2 regions of the Peribacillus sp. NPDC097197 genome follow, and region 1 is predicted to be linked to the other one. Evidence: a T-box and tRNA genes for the amino acid it is inferred to sense, from the RefSeq annotation. Region 1 holds a T-box; the other holds one or more tRNA genes.

Region 1 (10,324 bases):
CCTCATTAACTGACATCATTTCTATTTCCGAAACGATCCTTCTCAAGTTTGGATCCGGCAAATAAGTAAGGAAAAAGCTTGGATCAGGCTCGTGTCCATCTTCATAGAAAGCATATAAATAGGTGATGATGGCCTGATGTTCATCTACATGAAAGAGTGTTTGTCCAAGCAACTGTTGAATCTTATAAGTCATTTCCCTGCTTTTCAGCATATGGGCCATCAACTTAATTTCAGCATTGTGATGAGCAGGTTTTAATTTATGCTCATACTGAAGGGTCATTTTCTTTTGAGCAGCAGGTTGTGGCAGTGTACCCTTTTTACGTTCCGCAAAAAATACCTGTCGTTGCTGCTGTTCAAGCGCATCCAACGAAAGTGTAAACTCGGAGGATAGCTGCCTAAGATAATGATCCCGCTCCACTGCACTTGGCAAACGAGAAATTTCTTTAAGGACTTCTTCGATATATTGAATTCGATCTCCTTCATTATTTACATTTTTTCCTCGACGTAAATAATGCATCTTGAATGCCATGTAGGTTAAACTGGCCCCTATTACCTCAGAAACAAAGCTTTTCTCACCAAATTCCTTTATGTAGTCATCGGGGTCCATATTATCAGGCATAAGTGCTACCTTAACGGTAAAATCCGTTTCCTGTAGCATGTTAACTGCGCGGTTAGCTGCATTCAAACCAGCCGAATCCGAATCATAACAGATTAAAACCTGGTCCGTATTTCTTTTTAAAAGTTGAATGTGCTGATCGGTTAGAGCGGTCCCCATCGTAGCAACCGAATTCTCCACTCCGGCACGGACTGCGGAAATACAGTCGGCAAAACCTTCGAAAATTACAACTTGTTCCTTCTTGCGAATGTGCGGTCTTGCTTGATGGAAATTATATAAAGTTTTACTTTTATTAAAGATTGGGGTCTCGGGGCTATTCAAGTATTTGGGCTCATCGTCCCCCATTGCTCTACCCGAAAACGCAATCGTATTCCCTTGATGATCCATAATTGGAAACATGACTCTATTTCTAAAACGGTCAAAGTATGACTCATCTTTTTCCCTGTAAATAATCAACCCAGCCTGCTCCATAAATTCTGGCGGGAAACCCCTTTTTAAAAGAAACTTGGAAACAAAATCCCAAGAATCCAGTGAGTAACCAATTTGGAACTTTTCAATCGTTTCTTCGGTAAATCCTCTATTAAGGAGATACTCCAAAGCTTCTTGGCCTTCCTTGGTATTTACAAGAAGATGATGGTAAAACTTTCGAAGCAAGTCATGGGCTTCAAGCATCTGTTGAGAACCAGCCGGCATATTAGACCGTTGGGAGTCCTTATTTATTTCAATGTCCAAAGGTATATTCCCTTTTTCAGCCAGGACCTTTGCAGATTCCACAAAATTATACCCTTCGATATCCATTAAGAAAGTGAAAATATTTCCGCCTGCACCACAGCCGAAACAATGGAAAATCTGCTTCTCTGCGGAAACAGAAAATGATGGTGAGTTTTCACCATGGAAAGGACAAAGCCCGAAATAATTCCGTCCTTGCTTCTTCAGCTGGACATATTCTCCAATCAAGTCGACGATGTCCACTGCTTCTCGGATCTGATTTATCTTTTCATCTTCTATACGACCATTTGTCATTTTTTCACCTTGCGATTTTGGTGATAGTTTTTTAATTCGATATTGAATTCTGATTCCCTGCAAAATTCGACAAAATTTTCAAAAGTTTATTTGTAAAACATATTTTGTCATCCTTTGTAAAGGCTTTCGGTCCTTTCGTATGCTTCCCCTGCCTGCGAAGTTTCGCTGACTGGTAGCGCATATCGAGAAGCATGAAAATATTCTCATTTGTATATTCTTTTCCCCTCGGAGATAGAACATAAACGCTTTTAGGAAGCAGGGTACCAGCTAATCCAATATCAGCAGTAATAACAATATCACCCTTTTTTACAGAATTCACTATATAAAGATCTGCTGCTTCTTTATCTGCATCGACGTATACCCATTTGCCTTCAGGGTTGTTCATCATATTTTTATATGATGCAACAAAACAGACATCGACATCGCATTGTCTTGCACAATGAAGAATCTCATCTTTCACCGGACATGCATCGGCGTCAACATGTATTATTGGTTTATTTATCATACCTTTTAATTCTACATCATTCTGCATAATCCTTTTTTCTCCCCTAAACTTTATCGAGATATAATGAAACTTCCAAACACTTATCCTGAAGTCATTCGCAAGAATATACAAACGGTATCCTCTAAACAAGTGTTACACCCTATTTTGCCTCATCAATTATACTGAATGTGTCGAATTTTTTTATGATAAAAAACTTGACTTCTTATAATCCTTAGTTTATTCCTTAATAACCAAGTCTAAACCTCAAGATTACTTTTTTCTCACAATTTTTTATTATAATCTATTTTTTAAAAAGATGCTACCAATTAGATTCTGAATTTCAAACATCTAAAAAGTGGGTTGTGAATTGTTTAACAAAAGAGGAATTATGTAAGTGTCATCCATGTTTTACATTTAAAACCCAATAAACCTTGAGCATGAAAATGTGAGCCGACACTAAAAGTGTCCAGCTCACATTTTGATTAATCTCAATTTTAAGAATAAGAGAAATCTACCGATTTTTATTTTGAAGAATATTCATAATTAAGTTGGCCGTTTCTTCGACAGCTTTATTCGTAACATCAATGATTGGGCAGTCGAGCCTTGAAATAATTTTATCAAAGTATGTCAACTCTTCTTTGATTCGTTCCACATTCGCATATATAGCATGATCATTGAGTCCAAGTGACTTCAATCGCTCTTTCCGAATATGATTTAACTTTTCAGGACTTATTTTCAACCCAATGCATTTTTCAGGCGGGACCAGGAATAGTTCTTCTGGCGGCTCTACCTCTGGTACTAAAGGAACATTGGCCACTTTATAGCGTTTATGAGCTAAATATTGGGACAAAGGTGTTTTGGACGTGCGAGAAACACCAACCAACACGATATCCGCACGTAAAATCCCACGTGGATCCCGTCCATCGTCGTATTTTACAGCAAATTCAATGGCTTCCACACGTTTGAAATAATCATCGTCAAGTTTTCTTACGAGCCCCGGCTCATTAAGAGGTCCTTTAGATGTTCTTTCCTGAAGGATATCCATGAGCGGTCCTAAAATGTCATAAGCAGACAGGTTTTCTTTTTCCACCTGTGCTTTCATGTAGTCTCTAATAGCAGGCTTCACAAGAGTGTAGGCGATGATTGCCCCATCTAATTTGGCCAGTGAAATTACTTCATCCACGTTATGTTCATCTTCAATATACGGAATTCGTTTAATAGTAAAAGCGGAACTAGAAAACTGACTAGCCGCAGCTTTAGTAACTAACTCCGCTGTTTCCCCAACTGAATCCGATACAACATATATAATAGAACCGTTCATATTCTCCGTCATTCCTTTGCAAGCCCCCCTAATAGCCTTCATCAGCTAAAGCTACGAATGCTTTTGTTATATTGGTTTTCGTCACTCTTCCAATTACCTCATAGCCTTTTTCTGTTTCTTTGACGACAGGTAATGAATCAATTTGTTTCTCAATCAATTTTTTGGCAACATCGATCAATAAATCTTCTTTAGTACACATTGTAATGTTAGGCATCCTTGTCATGATGATATTGACCGGGATGGAATTCAGTTCTTGTTTCCCAATACTTGCACGGAGCAAGTCTTTTCTGGACAGTACCCCTACGAGTAAAGCATGCTTATCCACTACGAACATAGTGCCGACATCTTCTAAAAACATCATGACAATCGCATCGTAAACAGATATACCCTCGTCCACAACGACAGGGATCGATTGATGGTCCCGAACATACAGATGGTTCAGACTATCTGTCAATAGCTGTGTACCCGAGCGACCTGTATAGAAATACCCGACACGTGGACGTGCATCTAGAAAACCGGCCATCGTTAAGATAGCCAAATCCGGACGAAGCGTCGCCCTCGTTAAGCTTAACCTATCTGCAATATGCTCTCCAGTAATCGGTCCATTCTCTTTAACAATTTGTAAAATCTGTTCCTGACGTTTATTCAATTGAATTGTAATCACCACCCTACTGCTTTTCGCAGAGTAAAGTAACAAAGGATCTTCATATAACGATTATATACTATATCATTTGATAAAAGCAGTTTTCATCTCTATTAGTTGTAATAATCGGAAACCCTTCATAAAAAGGGTCCCGATCATTTCATTGGATTAAGAAAGGATTATTTTGTTCACAGCCCCAAAGCTGGAAACTAAATCACTAATTTCTTTCATAAGGGATAAACGATTATTACGTACGGCTTCATCTTCCGCCATGACCATTGTATGCTCGAAATAAGCCTCTATTTCGCTTTGAAGCGATATAAGCTGTTCGAAATGCTCCATCTCATCATTCGTTTCGGCATAGGCTGAAGCAACCGTTCCAAATTTCTCATACAACGCTTTTTCTTCTACATTTTCAAAAGCAGCCGGGTTCACTGTCACCTTATTATCGCATTTCCCAGCGATATTCATGACACGGCTTAACGCCTCAAGACTTTCTTTAAAGCCGGCTTCCTCTTTCTTTGCTTCTAATACCTGAGAGCGTTCAACAACAGAATGGATATAACCAATTTCATTAACCAAAACAGCATCGATTAAATCATAGCGAATGTGTAGTTCCTGAAGCAAATGCTTCACACGGGCTTTAAAGAATGTATGCATATCCGCTTTTACATCATCCATATCACGTTTCAAGAGGCCTTTTGCTTCAAGTCCTTTAAGACCCAAAGTGATAAGTTCCTCCAGTGTGATATCCCACTTTTTCTCCGCTAGAATTTGAACGACTCCACTTGCTTGTCTTCTTAAAGCATATGGATCCTGAGAACCGGTAGGGATCACTCCGATGGCGAAGAATGATGCCAGTGTATCAATTTTTTCCGCTACGCTCACAAGTGCCCCGATTAAGGATGGAGGTACATCGTCATCTGCATGTCGTGGCATATAATGTTCATTGATCGCTGTCGCCACTTCTTTCGCTTCACCTTTTAGAAGGGCATACTTTTCACCCATGTACCCTTGTAATTCAGGGAACTCATAAACCATATGACTCACTAAATCAAACTTGGCTATTTTTGCAGCACGTAGCGCCAATTCTTTATCCACTTTCAGTTTCAAGGCATCCACCAATGCTCCGGTTACCTCTGTTACACGTTCAGTTTTCTCGGCTAGAGTACCGATTTCTTCATGGTAAACGATGCTATCCAGCTTTTTCAAAGCATCAGCAATCTCTTTTTTCTGATCTTCTTTGTAGAAGAAAGCTGCATCCGATAAACGGGCACGCAATACTTTTTCGTTCCCTTTCGATACCATATCCAGGTGACGGTCATCCCCATTTCGAACAGTCACGAAGAAAGGAAGCAACTCTCCATCTTGATCTTTTACAGGGAAATACCGTTGATGTTCCTTCATCGATGTAATCAGCACCTGAGAAGGCAATTCAAGGAATTCTTCTTCAAAACGGCCAAATAACACCGTTGGATATTCAACCAAGTTATTTACCTCTTCCAGAAGATTTTCATCGACCGGGATGATCCAGCCATTCTCCTGTTCCAGGTTTTTGATTTGATCTAAGATCACGGTACGGCGTTTGTCTGGATTGACCATGACAAATTGTTCGTTAAGTGACTTTTCATACTGGTCAGGAGTTTCGATAACTGTACTTTCACCTAAAAAGCGATGACCTTTCGTTTCTCGGCCTGTTTCTACTTCAGCTATGGTAAAAGGTACTACTTCTTTACCGAACAAAGCAATTAACCATTTAATCGGACGGACGAAGCGAAGGTCCTGGTTGGCCCAACGCATATTTTTCGGGAAGGTCATGCCAGTTATGATCTCTTGTAGCTCCGCCAATAACTGAGCTGTCGGTTGCCCCTTGATGAATTTATTCACATGGACATATTCCACACCTTTAAGTTCTTTGAAATAAATATCCTCAGCCGTCATGCCTTGTCCTCTTACAAAACCTAACGCTGCTTTAGACCAGTTACCTTCGGCGTCCAAAGCGATCTTCTTAGCCGGTCCTTTTGCTTCTTCTTCAATGTCCTTTTGTGATTCCGCAACATCTTTTACCAATATCGCCAAACGTCTTGGTGTTGAAAATGCTTCGACTTCACCAAATTCAATCGCTTTTTGTGTCAACCACTTTTGTACTTTGTCGGATAACTGTTTCATAGAAGCTGTAACAAATCGAGCCGGTAGCTCCTCCAACCCAATTTCCAATAACAAATCACGCTTGCTCATTTGTTTTCTCCCCTTTCACTTTCAGGATTGGGAAGCCTAATTTTTCCCGCTCTTCATAAAAAGTTTTGGCAACCTTACGCGCTAAATTACGACAACGGGCAATATAACCCGTTCTTTCCGTTACTGAAATGGCACCTCTGGCATCCAGCAGATTGAACGTATGGGAACACTTCAATACATAGTCATAAGCAGGATGCACAAGACCTTCCTCCATTTGACGATGCGCTTCCTTTTCATACATCGTGAAAAGCTCGAACAGCATATCAAGGTTGGATGTCTCGAATGTATATTTCGAATGCTCGTATTCCGGTTGACCAAAGATGTCACGAACAGTAAATCCATCCGTCCATTCAAGTTCAAAGACATTTTCTTTGTCTTGGATGTAAGAAGCCAAACGTTCAATTCCGTATGTAATTTCGACGGAGACTGGTTTACACTCTAGTCCACCAACTTGTTGGAAATAGGTGAATTGGGTAATCTCCATTCCATCCAACCATACTTCCCATCCTAGACCCGCACAGCCAAGGGATGGATTTTCCCAGTTATCCTCAACAAAGCGAATGTCGTGCTCCAATGGATTGATGCCTAGCTTCCGTAATGACTCCAAATAAAGTTCTTGAATATTATCCGGAGAAGGCTTCATGATCACTTGAAATTGATGATGTTGATAAAGACGGTTAGGATTCTCTCCATACCGGCCGTCTGCAGGACGTCTTGAAGGCTCCACGTAAGCAACACTCCAGGGTTCTGGCCCAATTGCTCTAAGGAAGGTATAAGGACTCATCGTCCCGGCACCTTTTTCGACATCATAAGCATTCATTAAGATACAGCCTTGCTCAGACCAATGCTTTTGCAAAGTTAAAATCATATTTTGAATATTCATCGTACACCTCCAGATTATTTAAAGCGGCTTACTAAATTTCAGATTCAGGGGCGGGAAGCATCTTTTGCCTAGGATTCCTCAAGGCAAACAAAAAACTCCCGTCCCTATGCGTAATGCATAGGGACGAGAGTTTACCCGCGGTTCCACCCTAATTGCCGTTATGAAACGGCCTCTTTTCAAACCTAATCATGCTCCGGAACGCCCTTCCCTGTGTCTTCATATCCCGGCTTGCACCATCCCGGGTTCGCTTTTATGAATTAAAACAGGTACTCTCTTCCATCGACGCATTCTTCTTATTTTGATGATTAAAATTTTATACAAACAAAACCAGAATGTCAATAGTTCGAACCTAAAACATATCTTTCATCGAATCAATCTGTTTGAGAAACTTTTTGGACTTCAGATGTAATCCTGAATATTCCTCATAATAGGCATCAATGATTTTTGACAATTCCCTTTTAGTTTCCGGTTTAACAGATATGTTACCAAGCCTGGATAAATCAAAATAATAAAAGATCCTCAGAAGTTTCACCGCAGAAGGAGAAATTTTATAATGATAAGGGTCCTTGTCCAAACATCGGTGACAAATAAACCCGGCTTCCCTTAGGGAGAAAGCAAATTCCCCTTCGGTCTCCCCACAAACGGCACATTGGTTCAAAACCGGGTTGATTCCATTTACAGGAAGCATTTTCATTTCAAAAATGAATTTCAAAACCTCAGTGTCGTATTCTTCATTTATGTAATGTAAAGTTTGTGAAAGCAATTCAAACAGATATGGATTTGGTTTTTTATCGTCCACACTCTTATCGAGCAATTCGACGATATAGGAAGCATAGGCAGTGGCGAAAAGATCCTCCCTGATAAAACGAAGCGAGTCAACCATTTCCCCCTGCTGAAGGCTTCCAAGTCCACTAGATGTCGAAACAAGGAAATACCCGGAGCAAAAAAGCTGGGTCACGGCGGCAAGCCTGCTATTTGGCTTGCTCGCACCTCTAGCCATGACCCCTATTTTCCCTAGCTCTCGGGTATAAATCGTTATAATTTTATTGTTTTCTCCATATGCCGTCCTTCTAATGACAATGCCTTCACATTTCTGAAGCATAAAAGACACCACCCATACTCGCCTTAGCTAATCCTTAAGAAACAGGAAAATCAATATCAGCTAGCTCTTCATTCGATACTAATGGTCTTTCCTGCCTTTCGACTTCTATCTCCTTATAAAGTAAATAGGTGTCCACATTACCTGTCTCACTAAATAACTCCCAGGTAAAATCCAACATATAAAGCCCACCCTTCATTATGACTAGCAATATCAGATAAATATCCGTCCTTAATGATTAGCTTGACCGTTTTTCACACTTTCATGAAGCGTAAAATTTGTTAATTAATATTCTTTCTCATCAAATCCAAAATCACGTAGCTGACTAGCTTTATTACGCCAATCTTTCTGGACCTTGACCCATAGCTCAAGGAAAACCTTAGAGCCCAATAGGTTCTCAATGTCTACTCTCGCGCGACTACCGACTTCTTTCAGCATTTTCCCTTGCTTACCGATGACAATTCCTTTTTGGGAATCTCTCTCGACAATGATGGTCGCCATAACATTGATCGTGTCACTGTTATCCATTTTTTTGATCGAGTCAATCACAACAGCCACGGAATGTGGAATCTCTTCACGAGTCAAGTGCAGAACCTTTTCGCGGACCAATTCAGAAATGATGAAACGCTCCGGATGATCCGTTACTTGATCGGCTGGGTAAAACTGTGGCCCTTCAGGAAGATGTTCCTTGATTTGGGCAAGCAATGTATCGACATTATTACCTTCAAGAGCTGAAATAGGCACCACCGCTGCAAAAGGATACAGTTTTTGGTACTTTTCAATGATGGGCAGAAGGTCATCAGGATGCATCGTATCAATTTTATTGACTACAAGGAAAACGGGTGTATTAACCGATTGTAGCTTTTCAATGATGAACTCATCTCCACGACCGTAGCCTTCTTCAGCATTAATCATGAATAGAATCAGGTCGACCTCTTTCAAGGTATTCGTCGCAACCTTCATCATAAAGTCCCCAAGCTTATGCTTAGGTTTATGAATGCCCGGTGTATCAATGAAGATCATTTGTGAATCATTTTGTGTAAGTACACCTTGAACTTTATTTCTTGTCGTTTGAGGCTTGTCGCTCATGATTGCGATTTTTTGACCAATTACACGGTTCAAAAACGTGCTCTTGCCGACATTAGGACGGCCGATGATGGATATAAATCCTGATTTATATCCTTTTACCTGTGTATCGCTAACTAATTTATTCATTTAAATCCTCCGGTGAAAAAGCTCCTGGAAGCAATTCCTGTACTGTTAATTCTTTAGTATCACCATTCAAGTTGGTTAAAACAACCATCATATCCGGTTCACATAGTTCTGAAATGACTTGTCTGCAGGCTCCGCAAGGGGATACCGGTCGGTCCGTGTCCGCTACTACCGCAAGTTTGCTAAACTTCTTGTCATTATGTGCATATGCACTGAATAATGCCGTTCTTTCCGCGCAGTTACACATGCTGTAAGCTGCATTTTCAATATTACAGCCATGATATACCTTACCATCGGCAGTCAATAAAGCAGCTCCCACTTTAAACTTTGAATAAGGGACATAAGCCTTTTCCCTAGCTTTTTTAGCTTCTTCAATCAATTCATTCGTATTCATTATACAATTCCCCCTCTACATTGGATGAATAAAAGAACCTACATACCCAACTTTGGTAAAAAAATAATCAATCCAACTATTATAGAAAATATAGCATATATGAATACAGCCCCGGCTGCAATATCTTTTGCCTGCTTGGCAAGAGGATGGATTTGGTCTGTCACTAAATCAACAACCCGTTCAATGGCCGAATTCACTAGTTCTAATGCAATCGTACCAGCAATTGCCGTCAAAATAAACAACCATTCCATTCCGTTCAATGAAAAATACCAACCAAAGAACACGACGGCTGCCATCACCACGAAATGGATCTGTATGTTTCGCTCGGTCCGTACCGCTTCCAAAATCCCTTGACAAGCAAATGAAAAGCTTTTTACGAGTGGATACCTTGGCTTACCCTTCTCTCGAGAG
Region 2 (10,324 bases), on a different contig from region 1:
GAGACATATTCCACGAGTGAGCCAATAAGATTGGCCTGTCAAGATGCGTTTACACAGTGGCAATCCATTTATGTGAATGAGTTTCTGGATGCGGGATATAGTAGAGAGCGGTCGAAGGAGCTAAGTTTTGCCATTAACGCTTTGATCGAAGGGGGCATCCTGTTATCGTTAACAGCGAAAAGCGCAGAACCCCTACAAGCAATTTCCAAGCTTATTCCGTCATTATTCATGAACAAGTAAGAGATACAGAAAAACTATGATTAGCTAGGTCTATTCAGTTAGTAATTGGAGGGAATTATTTTTATGTCAGATGCAACACAGCAACAAAATTCGACACCCGTCATTAGAACGACCCCTATTTTGATCGCTTTCCTAATAGCAGGATTCATCGGATTATTTAGTGAAACAGCTTTAAACATGGCATTGGGTGATTTAATTGAACAATTCAGTGTCAGCCCATCCACGATCCAGTGGTTAACGACAGGCTACCTGTTGACGCTTGGAATATTAGTTCCGGTTTCAGGGCTTTTGATCCAGTGGTTCAGTACTCGTCAACTATTCTTTGCTTCATTGGTGTTCTCCATCATTGGAACGCTCATCGCCGCATTAGCGCCAGGTTTTGGTCTTTTGCTAGTAGCCCGTGTAATTCAGGCAATTGGAACAGCACTGTTATTGCCTCTTATGTTCAATACGATATTATTGATATTCCCAGTTCATAAACGGGGAGCAACGATGGGTCTAATGGGGCTCGTCATCATGTTCGCACCAGCAATCGGACCAACAGTTTCTGGCTTGATTCTTGAACACCTTACTTGGCATTGGATTTTCTGGATTTCGTTGCCTTTCCTTGTGGCCGCATTATTATTTGGCTTGATATATATGCAAAATGTCTCTCCAATCACTAAACCAAAAATTGACGTGCCATCGATTATTTTATCGACGATTGGTTTTGGCGGAATCGTATATGGCTTCAGTATGGCCGGGGACAAAGGATGGGGTAGTGCCATCGTCTTGATTACACTCATTGTCGGATTGATTGGCCTGCTCTTATTCTCCTTAAGGCAATTGAAAATGGAAAAGCCGATGATCGATTTAAGCGTGATGAAATACCCTATGTTCACGTTAGGGCTCATTACCGTTTTCCTTGCTTTCATGGTCATCCTGTCTTCCATGATTCTTTTACCGATGTACTTGCAAACGGGTATGGCATTGGCTGCATTCACAGCTGGACTTGTACTTTTACCTGGTGGTGTCCTGAACGGGATCATGTCGCCAATAACGGGACGTATCTTTGATAAGTATGGTCCTAGAGGGTTGGTCACTCCAGGATTCATCATCATGATTGTCGTGTTATGGTTCTTATCGAACGTCACGACAGAAACGACGATCACCATGATCATCATCCTGCATTCTTTATTGATGGTAGGGGTTTCCCTTGTCATGATGCCAGCACAGACGAATGGTCTTAATCAACTTCCGAAAGAACTGTACCCTGATGGAACGGCTCTAATGAATACATTACAGCAAGTGTCGGGTGCAATTGGTACGACAGTGGCGATCACCATCATGTCTGCTTCCCAAAAATCTTATATGATGAAATTGGAAAATCCATTAGACCCAGCTGCCATAGGAGCTTCATTGACAGCAGGTGTTCAAGATGCTTTCATTTTCGGTCTGCTTCTTGCGGTCGCCGGACTGGTTGTTTCCCTCTTCATTAAAAACGCACGTGAAAAGTAAATAAAAAAAATTAGCCAGAGAGAGAGTGATTCTCCTCTGGCTAATTTTTTTTATATCGGTAGTAATCAAGCTAGCTTGGATTTCTTAAGTTCTTCCATGGCGGCATGTTCTTTTTTACCATGTAAGAAGTAGTATAGGACGGTAGTGACAAGGACGGTAATACCCAGGATGACGTACAATGTACTGTATCCCGTTTTTGGAATGATGTATCCAAGAAGGTAAGGCCCAAATCCGAGCCCTGCATCAAGTGCAATGAAGAACGTTGATGTGGCTAACCCCATCCGGTGAGGCGGTGTCAGTTTGACTGCAATGGCCTGTGTGCTTGATTGCATGTTCCCAAATCCGAGTCCAATCAAGATACCGGACAATAGTAATGTAAAGCTATTTGTTGCTGTACTTAGGAGTAACATTCCCCCGGCAAAAATGATGAATGTCGGATACATAATGTAGTTTGCACCTTTGGAGTCCATCAATCGGCCTGTGAAAGGACGCGATACCAATACGGCAACAGCGTAGACAAGGAAGAAGAAGCTGGCTGTGCTGACCAGGTCGATTTCAATCGCATAGAAGTTAATATAAGAAAGGACGCTGGAATAACAGAATGCCACTAACAAAGTGATGATTGCAATTGGGACGGCATTCGGTTCAATAAAGCTAGAAAGCTTAAAGCCTTTCACCTCAGATGTTTTAGTTGAGATCTCTAATTTCGGTACATATATGAAAAGAGCCGTCAGTACCCCGATGATGCCCAAGGCTACACAGAAAATCAATATCACTTGGAAGCTTGTATGCTGACTTAAAGATAGCCCGATGAAAGGTCCGATTGCTGTGGCTAATGTTGCACTCATGCTGAAATAGCCGATTCCCTCTGCTTTACGCGTAATCGGTATGATCTGGGCGACGATCGTTCCAGATGCAGTTCCGGCCATCCCCATTGTAAAACCATGAATTAAGCGGTTGGCGAGGAGGAAAGGAACCCCGAAATCCACAAAGTATAAAAGGGTAGCCAAGGTGAAGAAGACTAATCCAATCAATAATGTATTCTTCCGGCCAATGGCGTTGATGAAGCGACCGATCAAAAGCCGTCCAATCAATGAACCGATGATGAAAATTCCGGTAATGAGTCCTGCCTGGCTCGTGGTAGCACCATATTCTTCTACGGCATAGACCCCGATCGTGACCATTAATAAATAAAAGATTAACGTTATGAAAAAGTTGACGGAAGAAACGATGATAAAATCTTTCGTCCATAATTTTGGTTTAGCAGCTTGTTGCAATTTTTTGTCTCCTCACTTTATAAGTTTATTTCTTATGCTTTCCATGACGCGTATAGCTTCTTGCTGCTCAGCCTCCGAAACGCCTATCAGGATGTCCTGTTCGAATCGGTCAATCGTTACACGCACTTCCAGATAAACGGTTCTCCCCAGCTCAGTAAGATGCATGATTTTTTCACGCTTATCCTTACCAGGAATCTGTTCAACGTACCCGAGTTCTTCTAAGCGGTTAATCGTCCTTGTGACGGTCGGTTTTTCCACACCTTGATAATTGGATAACTCTACAAGCGTCGAAGGTCCGTCATTAAATAGGCGATATAAGATCGTCCATTGGGCCCTGTATAGATGGTGTTTACCAAGCTGTATATTGAGGTTGTTTTCAAAGGGTCTATATAACAACATTAGTTGATGGAAGAATTTACGATATGTCTCGATTTTTATTGCCTCCTCACTGATAATAGTTACCCTTGGTAACTATAGTAGTGTACCAGATATGGTAATGGTCTGTATAGTGCTATTTTTCTTGTTTTGTGGATTGGGAAATTCATTTGATGCAAAATAAGAAAGTTTAGGATTTACAAATAGGGCTACATATAGAATAGTATTGGAAAAAGTAAGCAGAAACTTTGACCGTTAATCTGCATCAATGCTACGCTAACTTTTCTATAGTATGTAATAAAAATCAAGGAGGAACATGCATGACACAATCAACGCAACAAACGATCACACTGGCCAACCGTCCAAAAGGGATGCCTTCCAAAGAAGATTTCAAATTTGTGGAGAGTGAAGTTCCTTCACCGAAAGAAAATCAGATATTAGTACGGACGCTTTATTTATCCGTTGATCCTTATATGCGTGGAAGAATGCAAGATACTAAATCCTATATTGCCCCATTTGAGTTGAATAAAGTCATTACTGGTGGCGTCGTGGCTGAAGTGGTGGAATCCAAATCGTCCAGCTTCAAGCAAGGCGATGTCGTTGTGGGAAATATCGACTGGGCGGAATATACGGTCGTGAATGAAAAGCAAGTCAGGGTGATTGATCCTAAAGTGGCACCAATCACGACTCATTTAGGCATACTGGGCATGACGGGATTGACTGCATACTTTGGGTTACTGGATATCGGTAAACCGCAAGAAGGCGAAACGGTCGTCGTTTCCGGAGCGGCTGGAGCTGTCGGTTCTGTCGTTGGACAGATCGCAAAAATCAAAGGTGCCAAGGTAGTGGGGATTGCCGGTTCTGATGAGAAAATAGAGTATTTAACAAAAGAACTGGGCTTTGACGGAGCTGTTAATTATAAGAAGGAAAGTTTTGAAACGGATTTGAAGAATGCAGTCCCTGATGGAGTCGATGTGTATTACGATAATGTTGGCGGCCAAGTAACGGATGCCGTTTTCAAACTGTTAAATATGAATGCGCGTATCCCATTATGTGGTGCAATCTCTTCTTATAATGCAGAAGGTAAAGATTTTGGGCCACGCCTGCAATCGGCCATGATCAAAACAAGCGCACTTATGAAAGGCTTCACGGTCGGGAATTATGCAGATCGTTTCCAAGAAGGAGCTTCATATTTGGGGCAGTGGCTGCAACAAGGTAAACTGAAGTACGAAGAAACCATTGTGGAAGGGTTCGAAAACACCCCTGAGGCATTCTTGGACTTATTTAAAGGAAAGAACCTAGGGAAGCAGCTTGTCAAAGTTGCCGATCCGGAATACGCAGTTCTTTAAGTTTTTATACTGGGCATAGTGGAGGGAGACCTTTACTATGCTTTTTTTATGGTCCATGAAAGGGAACGCGTTAACTATTTTATAGGGAATGCACGAAATATGTGTAAAAATGCCATATTTCGTTATAAAATGTATATACAGACAGAAAGGGTGATGGATGATGTCAAATGTTGCGAAATTTCGAGATTTTTTAATGCGTGAAAAAATCCATATGAATGAGTTCAAAGAGGAAGATATCACCTTTTTCAGAGTGGAACAGAAGTTGAAGGATGGATGGAAGGTCCTGTTAGTCTTTTCATTTAATCAAGATGAAAAAGTGGCGGATTTATTTTGTTTTAATGTAACGGAGCTAAAGAATCCCGATAAGAAGGCAGCCGTGCATACGTTATTGAATGAATATAATGCTCAATTCCGATTTTCAAAGTTATATGAGGAAAATGGGACGATTTCGATTCGCTATTCGTATTCCCTTGATGGTGAATTTTTACCGGACTTGGCATTCCGAAAGCTTATCATGTTGCTTGAAACAGCGGAACAAGTTTATCCAAGGCTTATGGAAGTGATCTGGTCATAATGTTTGGAAGAATCCTTTTGCCGGGAACTTTTTAACATCTTTGTTGGGCCGTAACATATACTAATTCTATCTCCAGGAATTATTATTATTTTTTTTGAAAAGACTATTGCACTTTTGTGAAATTAGCTATATAATTATTTTTGTTGTTAGTAATTCGACAAAATTCTACAAGGGTATGCGGGTGTAGTTTAGTGGTAAAACCTCAGCCTTCCAAGCTGATGATGAGGGTTCGATTCCCTTCACCCGCTCCAACTATACATACTCGTAACGCAGGGTTTCGTTACCTGGAGAACGAAGCTTTGCGTTTTTTATTTTCAAACAACAAGCGGGTATGAAAAAATTTCATTTAACGGTTGCATATTTTTCTATTAAGCTATATAATTATTTTATTAGTTGATTCGATAAAATTCTACAAGGATATGCGGGTGTAGTTTAGTGGTAAAACCTCAGCCTTCCAAGCTGATGATGAGGGTTCGATTCCCTTCACCCGCTCCAATCATACATACTCATAACGCAGGGTTTCGTTACTTGGAGAACGAAGCTTTGCGTTTTTTATATTTTCGAACAGAAATCCTACTGATTACAGCAGGATTTCTTTTTATTGTATAAATTTGTAAGTATCTGTTCTCTTGCCTATAATTTAGGTAAGCGAAAATGGAGGAATGAGGTTGTACATGGATAAGAAGCTGAATGTGAAATCATTTTTTTCCTTGTTAAGATCGGAAAAACTGCCAATGGGAATGGTGTTATTTGTCGTAGTGTTAAGTTTGGTGGAAACGGTGGCGAGTCTCGTCGTCCCGTTGGTTACGAAGAATCTGGTCGATATGATATCTGGAAGCGGGATCGAGCGAACAACGATATTCCTTTTGCTAGGGGCTTTTATTGTCCAGACCGTTGCGGGAGGTTTTTCCTTCTACTTTCTGAGCTATATCGGTGAAAATGTTGTAGCTGGAATCCGTCGGAAATTATGGGATCATATTTTACAATTGCCCGTATCGTTTTTTGATTCCCACCAGTCCGGTGAAACGCTTAGCCGGATCACTCAGGATACGAATACGATTAAGACGATCATCACGAATCATTTCGTGACATTCATTTCAGGGATCATATCGATCATCGGGTCGATCATCATCTTATTCCTGTTGGACTGGCGGATGACGGTCATCATGCTCAGCATCGTACCACTATCCATGCTGATCCTGATTCCGCTTGGGCGGAAGATGTATAAAGTCTCTAAGCAGACGCAGGATGAAATGGCCACCTTCAGCGGAAATCTAGGGAGGGTCCTAGGCGAGGTCCGTTTAGTGAAGTCGCATAATGGCGAAGAGTTGGAACGTGAAAAAGGAAATCGTGGCGTTGGTGAGCTCTTTCGTTTTGGATTGAAGGAGGCTAGGATCCAAGCCATCATTTCCCCCTTCATGACGACAATCATGATGGTGATTCTCGTGATCCTTATTGGATATGGGGGAGTTCGGGTGGCTTCTGGTGCACTGACAGCGGGGACACTTGTTGCCATCATTATTTATATGATCCAAATCATCGTGCCCTTTAGTCAGATGGCCTCATTTTTTACGGCATTTCAAAAGGCGATGGGAGCGACGGAACGAATCCAGGGCGTCCTTTCGATACCTGGTGAAACCTATGAAGGGAAGCATGACACATTGGTCACAGCTGATTTGACGTTTAAGGATGTATCATTTTCCTATCAAGCGTCTAAGCCCATTTTGAATGATTTATCGTTTACGGTTCCTGCCAATAAGACGGTCGCCCTGGTGGGACCAAGCGGTGGTGGGAAGACGACGATATTTTCGTTGATTGAACGTTTTTATGAACCCACGAATGGGATGGTCTCGTTGGGAACGGTGCCAATTAAGGATATTGAACTTTCCATATGGCGGTCGCAAATTGGGTATGTGTCACAGGAAAGTCCAATCATGACGGGGACGATAAAAGAAAATATAGCGTACGGGCTAGGCCGTCAAGTTGAAATGGATGAAATCATCGACGCAGCAAAGATGGCAAATGCCAACCAGTTTATCGAAAGGCTTCCGGATGGCTTTGATACGGAGGTAGGGGAAAGAGGCGTGAAGTTATCGGGTGGTCAACGGCAGCGGATTGCCATTGCCCGGGCTGTGTTGCGCAATCCGAAAATCCTGCTATTGGACGAAGCGACATCCAATCTCGATAGTGAATCGGAACTTCTTGTTCAGCATGCCATCAAGAACCTGATGGCGGGCAGGACGACCCTGATCATTGCCCATCGGCTGTCGACGGTCATTGATGCGGATCGATTACTGGTTGTGGAAGAAGGGCGGATTACTGGGGCGGGGACACATGAAGAATTGCTTGCAAGTCATGGCTTGTATCGAAAGCTAGCCACGCAGCAATTACAACTGCAGAATTGAGCACTTCAGGGGAGGAGCCTCCGAATCTGTTAAAAAATACACAAAAAAAACATGAGCCATTATCTCGATATGACTCATGTTTTTGCATTATCCTTCTAGGACGGAAAAAGATCCTTCTCCGCCGTGAATCTCGAGGAACATATCCATCAATGACTTTGTGAGCTGTTCGGCTTCTTTGATGGGTGTCTTTGCTTGTAAATAGATGATCTGGATGGCATGTTTGGTGTCTTCGGTGACCTTCGTCCGTTCCGAATCGACGTAGGGACTCCCGAATGCGCCGTCATCATCAGCTGAAACGATCATGTTTTCCATCGAGTTCACCCGCCCATTCAATCCAGGATATTGGTCCGGACTTCCACCAATTTTAATGGAGAGATCACCTGATAATGCATCTGCATCATAGATGCCAATCGGGACCTCGTATAAAAGCGAGAAGAAGTTATTCAAGTCGATGGCTGAATGGATAGGGGATAAGTAATTCTGCTTTTTGACTCGGCGGTATAGGGCCTCGACGGAAGGGCGATAGCGTGAAGGGTTCGTCCCGGTCATTTTGAAAATTTCCCGCCATTCTTTGATACCCGGAAAATCCGTGAGTTCCTTTTCTTCAAGATCAAAAAATAAAGCTTCTTGAAATAATTGAAGTCTCCCTTTTACCATTTGCGGCGAGGGGCCGACTTCGATGTTTTCGTATGTAATGAAACCAATCTTGAAATCGGGAACTTTGCTTGCGAGATTAGAGGAAATCTTAATTTCCAAGTGATACACCTCCAAAAATGATTGAAATTAGTTTATCATAGATACCAATGGTTTGATATGTTACAAGCATCATTGGGTAGAATGAAGAGAACGAAGGTGATAGAAATGGATATGCATGCACTCAAGCAAGAAGTGATTATATATAGTAAGGAAATAGGCATCGATAAAATCGGTTTTACGTCGGCCACGACGTTCACGGAGTTGAAAAGCAGGCTGATCCGACAGCAGGAGATGGATTATCAGTCCGGCTTCGAAGAAAAGGATATCGAAAAAAGGGTCAGGCCCGAATTGATCTTCGATAAACCGCAATCAATCATATCAATTGCGCTTGCCTACCCTTCGAAATTGAAGGATGCCCCTCAAAGCAAGAAAGGAGAGCGCCGCGGGATTTTTTGCCGGGCCTCCTGGGGAACGGATTACCATACCGTGCTCCGTAATAAACTGCAGCTACTTGAAGATTTTATAAAAGGGAAAGTCCCTGGAGCCATGGCGAAATCAATGGTGGATACGGGCGAACTTTCGGACCGGGCCGTTGCAGAGCGGGCAGGAATCGGATGGAGCGCTAAAAACAGCATGATCATCACTCCGGAATTTGGTTCGTATGTGTATTTGGGTGACATGATTACCAACTTGCCGTTCGAGCCGGATCAGCCGATGGAGGATCAGTGCGGCACATGCAATAAGTGTGTGGATGTATGCCCAACAGGTGCCCTTGTGCAAGGTGGACAGTTGAATGCCAAACGCTGTATTGCATTTTTGACGCAGACGAAAGATTTCCTTCCGGATGAATTCAGGACGAAAATAGGCAACCGGTTATATGGATGTGATACGTGTCAGACTGTCTGTCCAAAAAATAAAGGGATGGATTTTCATTTTCATGAAGAGATGGAGCCGGATCCCGAGCTTGCCAAACCGCTGCTGAAGCCATTGCTCACCATCTCCAATCGCGATTTTAAAGAGACATACGGACATGTATCTGGATCATGGCGTGGCAAAAAGCCGATTCAGCGGAATGCCATCTTGGCATTGGCTCACTTTAAGGATGAAACCGCCATGCCGGAACTGATCCAAATCATGCAAGAAGACCCGCGCCCCGTTTTGCGTGGCACGGCTGCCTGGGCGATCGGGAAAATCGGTCGGGAACGGTCGACCTCCATTTTGGAAGAAGCCAGGTTGAAGGAAAAAGACGAAGAAGTGCTCGCGGAAATTGAAAAAGGATTACAGTTCACTTACCATACTGAATAAAAAGGAAGGCCCCGAATGCAACCATTCGGGGCCTTTCCATTTTTAGCAGTTTGACCGATAAATAGTGTGATTTGACCGATAAAAGTGGCAAAACGACCGATAAAAAGCCGAATTGACTGATAAAACTTCCCCATCGACCGATAATTGCTCCTCAGTTGAGCAATGGACCGAATGAAGTTGTGTTTTTAACCAAGCCCTCCTTCATACACATTAGAAGAGGTGCTATGAAGGAGGGCTTGATTTTGAGGGAACAGTTGAAACGGCTTTTACAGGAAAGGGTTGAACTTTACACTTCCAATGAGCATGTACGGGGAGAGGGTAAGATCTATCTGAAAAAGGAAGCACTGAAGAAGCATGATACGGAAATTGTCCGTGTGAATGCTGCTGGAAAGGTTGACTCGGAACGGCAGGAAGGGGATTTGAAAATCCTGACCTATCAAGTGCATCTGCAGTATTTAATGAAGCAGGAGGATGGCTTCTATATAGAAGAGGAGATGGAAGAGAGGGAGGCGCGGTTTCGGGATGAATACTTAATAGAAGAACGGGAGCTTGAACCTGATTTAGAACCTGACGAGGACCCGGAAAATTGGGAAGTGGGTTTGGATC

What was found. A T-box is a leader RNA that pairs with one kind of tRNA and senses whether it is charged. The one in region 1 lies ahead of glyQ (glycine--tRNA ligase subunit alpha), so its partner is inferred to be a tRNA-Gly.
Region 2: it has a tRNA-Gly gene. The T-box ahead of glyQ (glycine--tRNA ligase subunit alpha) is inferred to sense a tRNA for this amino acid. The anticodon was not compared.

Annotation. Positions count from the first base shown of each region.
Region 1 is NZ_JBNNST010000004.1:12,387-22,710, forward strand. Features, by position in the region: gene dnaG (DNA primase) at 1-1,639, opposite strand, end outside; gene ACQKL6_RS06700 (YaiI/YqxD family protein) at 1,671-2,144, opposite strand; gene ACQKL6_RS06705 (pyruvate, water dikinase regulatory protein) at 2,635-3,456, opposite strand; gene ACQKL6_RS06710 (helix-turn-helix transcriptional regulator) at 3,473-4,111, opposite strand; gene glyS (glycine--tRNA ligase subunit beta) at 4,256-6,325, opposite strand; gene glyQ (glycine--tRNA ligase subunit alpha) at 6,312-7,208, opposite strand; T-box leader at 7,325-7,500, opposite strand; gene recO (DNA repair protein RecO) at 7,558-8,310, opposite strand; gene ACQKL6_RS06730 (YqzL family protein) at 8,345-8,488, opposite strand; gene era (GTPase Era) at 8,593-9,522, opposite strand; gene ACQKL6_RS06740 (cytidine deaminase) at 9,515-9,913, opposite strand; gene ACQKL6_RS06745 (diacylglycerol kinase family protein) at 9,952-10,324, opposite strand, start outside; gene ybeY (rRNA maturation RNase YbeY) at 10,307-10,324, opposite strand, start outside.
Region 2 is NZ_JBNNST010000008.1:170,744-181,067, reverse strand. Features, by position in the region: gene ACQKL6_RS12855 (TetR/AcrR family transcriptional regulator) at 1-240, shown strand, start outside; gene ACQKL6_RS12850 (DHA2 family efflux MFS transporter permease subunit) at 304-1,737, shown strand; gene ACQKL6_RS12845 (MFS transporter) at 1,803-3,014, opposite strand; gene ACQKL6_RS12840 (MarR family winged helix-turn-helix transcriptional regulator) at 3,027-3,413, opposite strand; gene ACQKL6_RS12835 (NADP-dependent oxidoreductase) at 3,710-4,738, shown strand; gene ACQKL6_RS12830 (YbjN domain-containing protein) at 4,932-5,312, shown strand; tRNA gene ACQKL6_RS12825 (tRNA-Gly) at 5,490-5,563, shown strand; tRNA gene ACQKL6_RS12820 (tRNA-Gly) at 5,734-5,807, shown strand; gene ACQKL6_RS12815 (ABC transporter ATP-binding protein) at 5,987-7,717, shown strand; gene ACQKL6_RS12810 (B3/B4 domain-containing protein) at 7,805-8,473, opposite strand; gene queG (tRNA epoxyqueuosine(34) reductase QueG) at 8,579-9,718, shown strand; gene ACQKL6_RS12800 (amidase domain-containing protein) at 9,961-10,324, shown strand, end outside.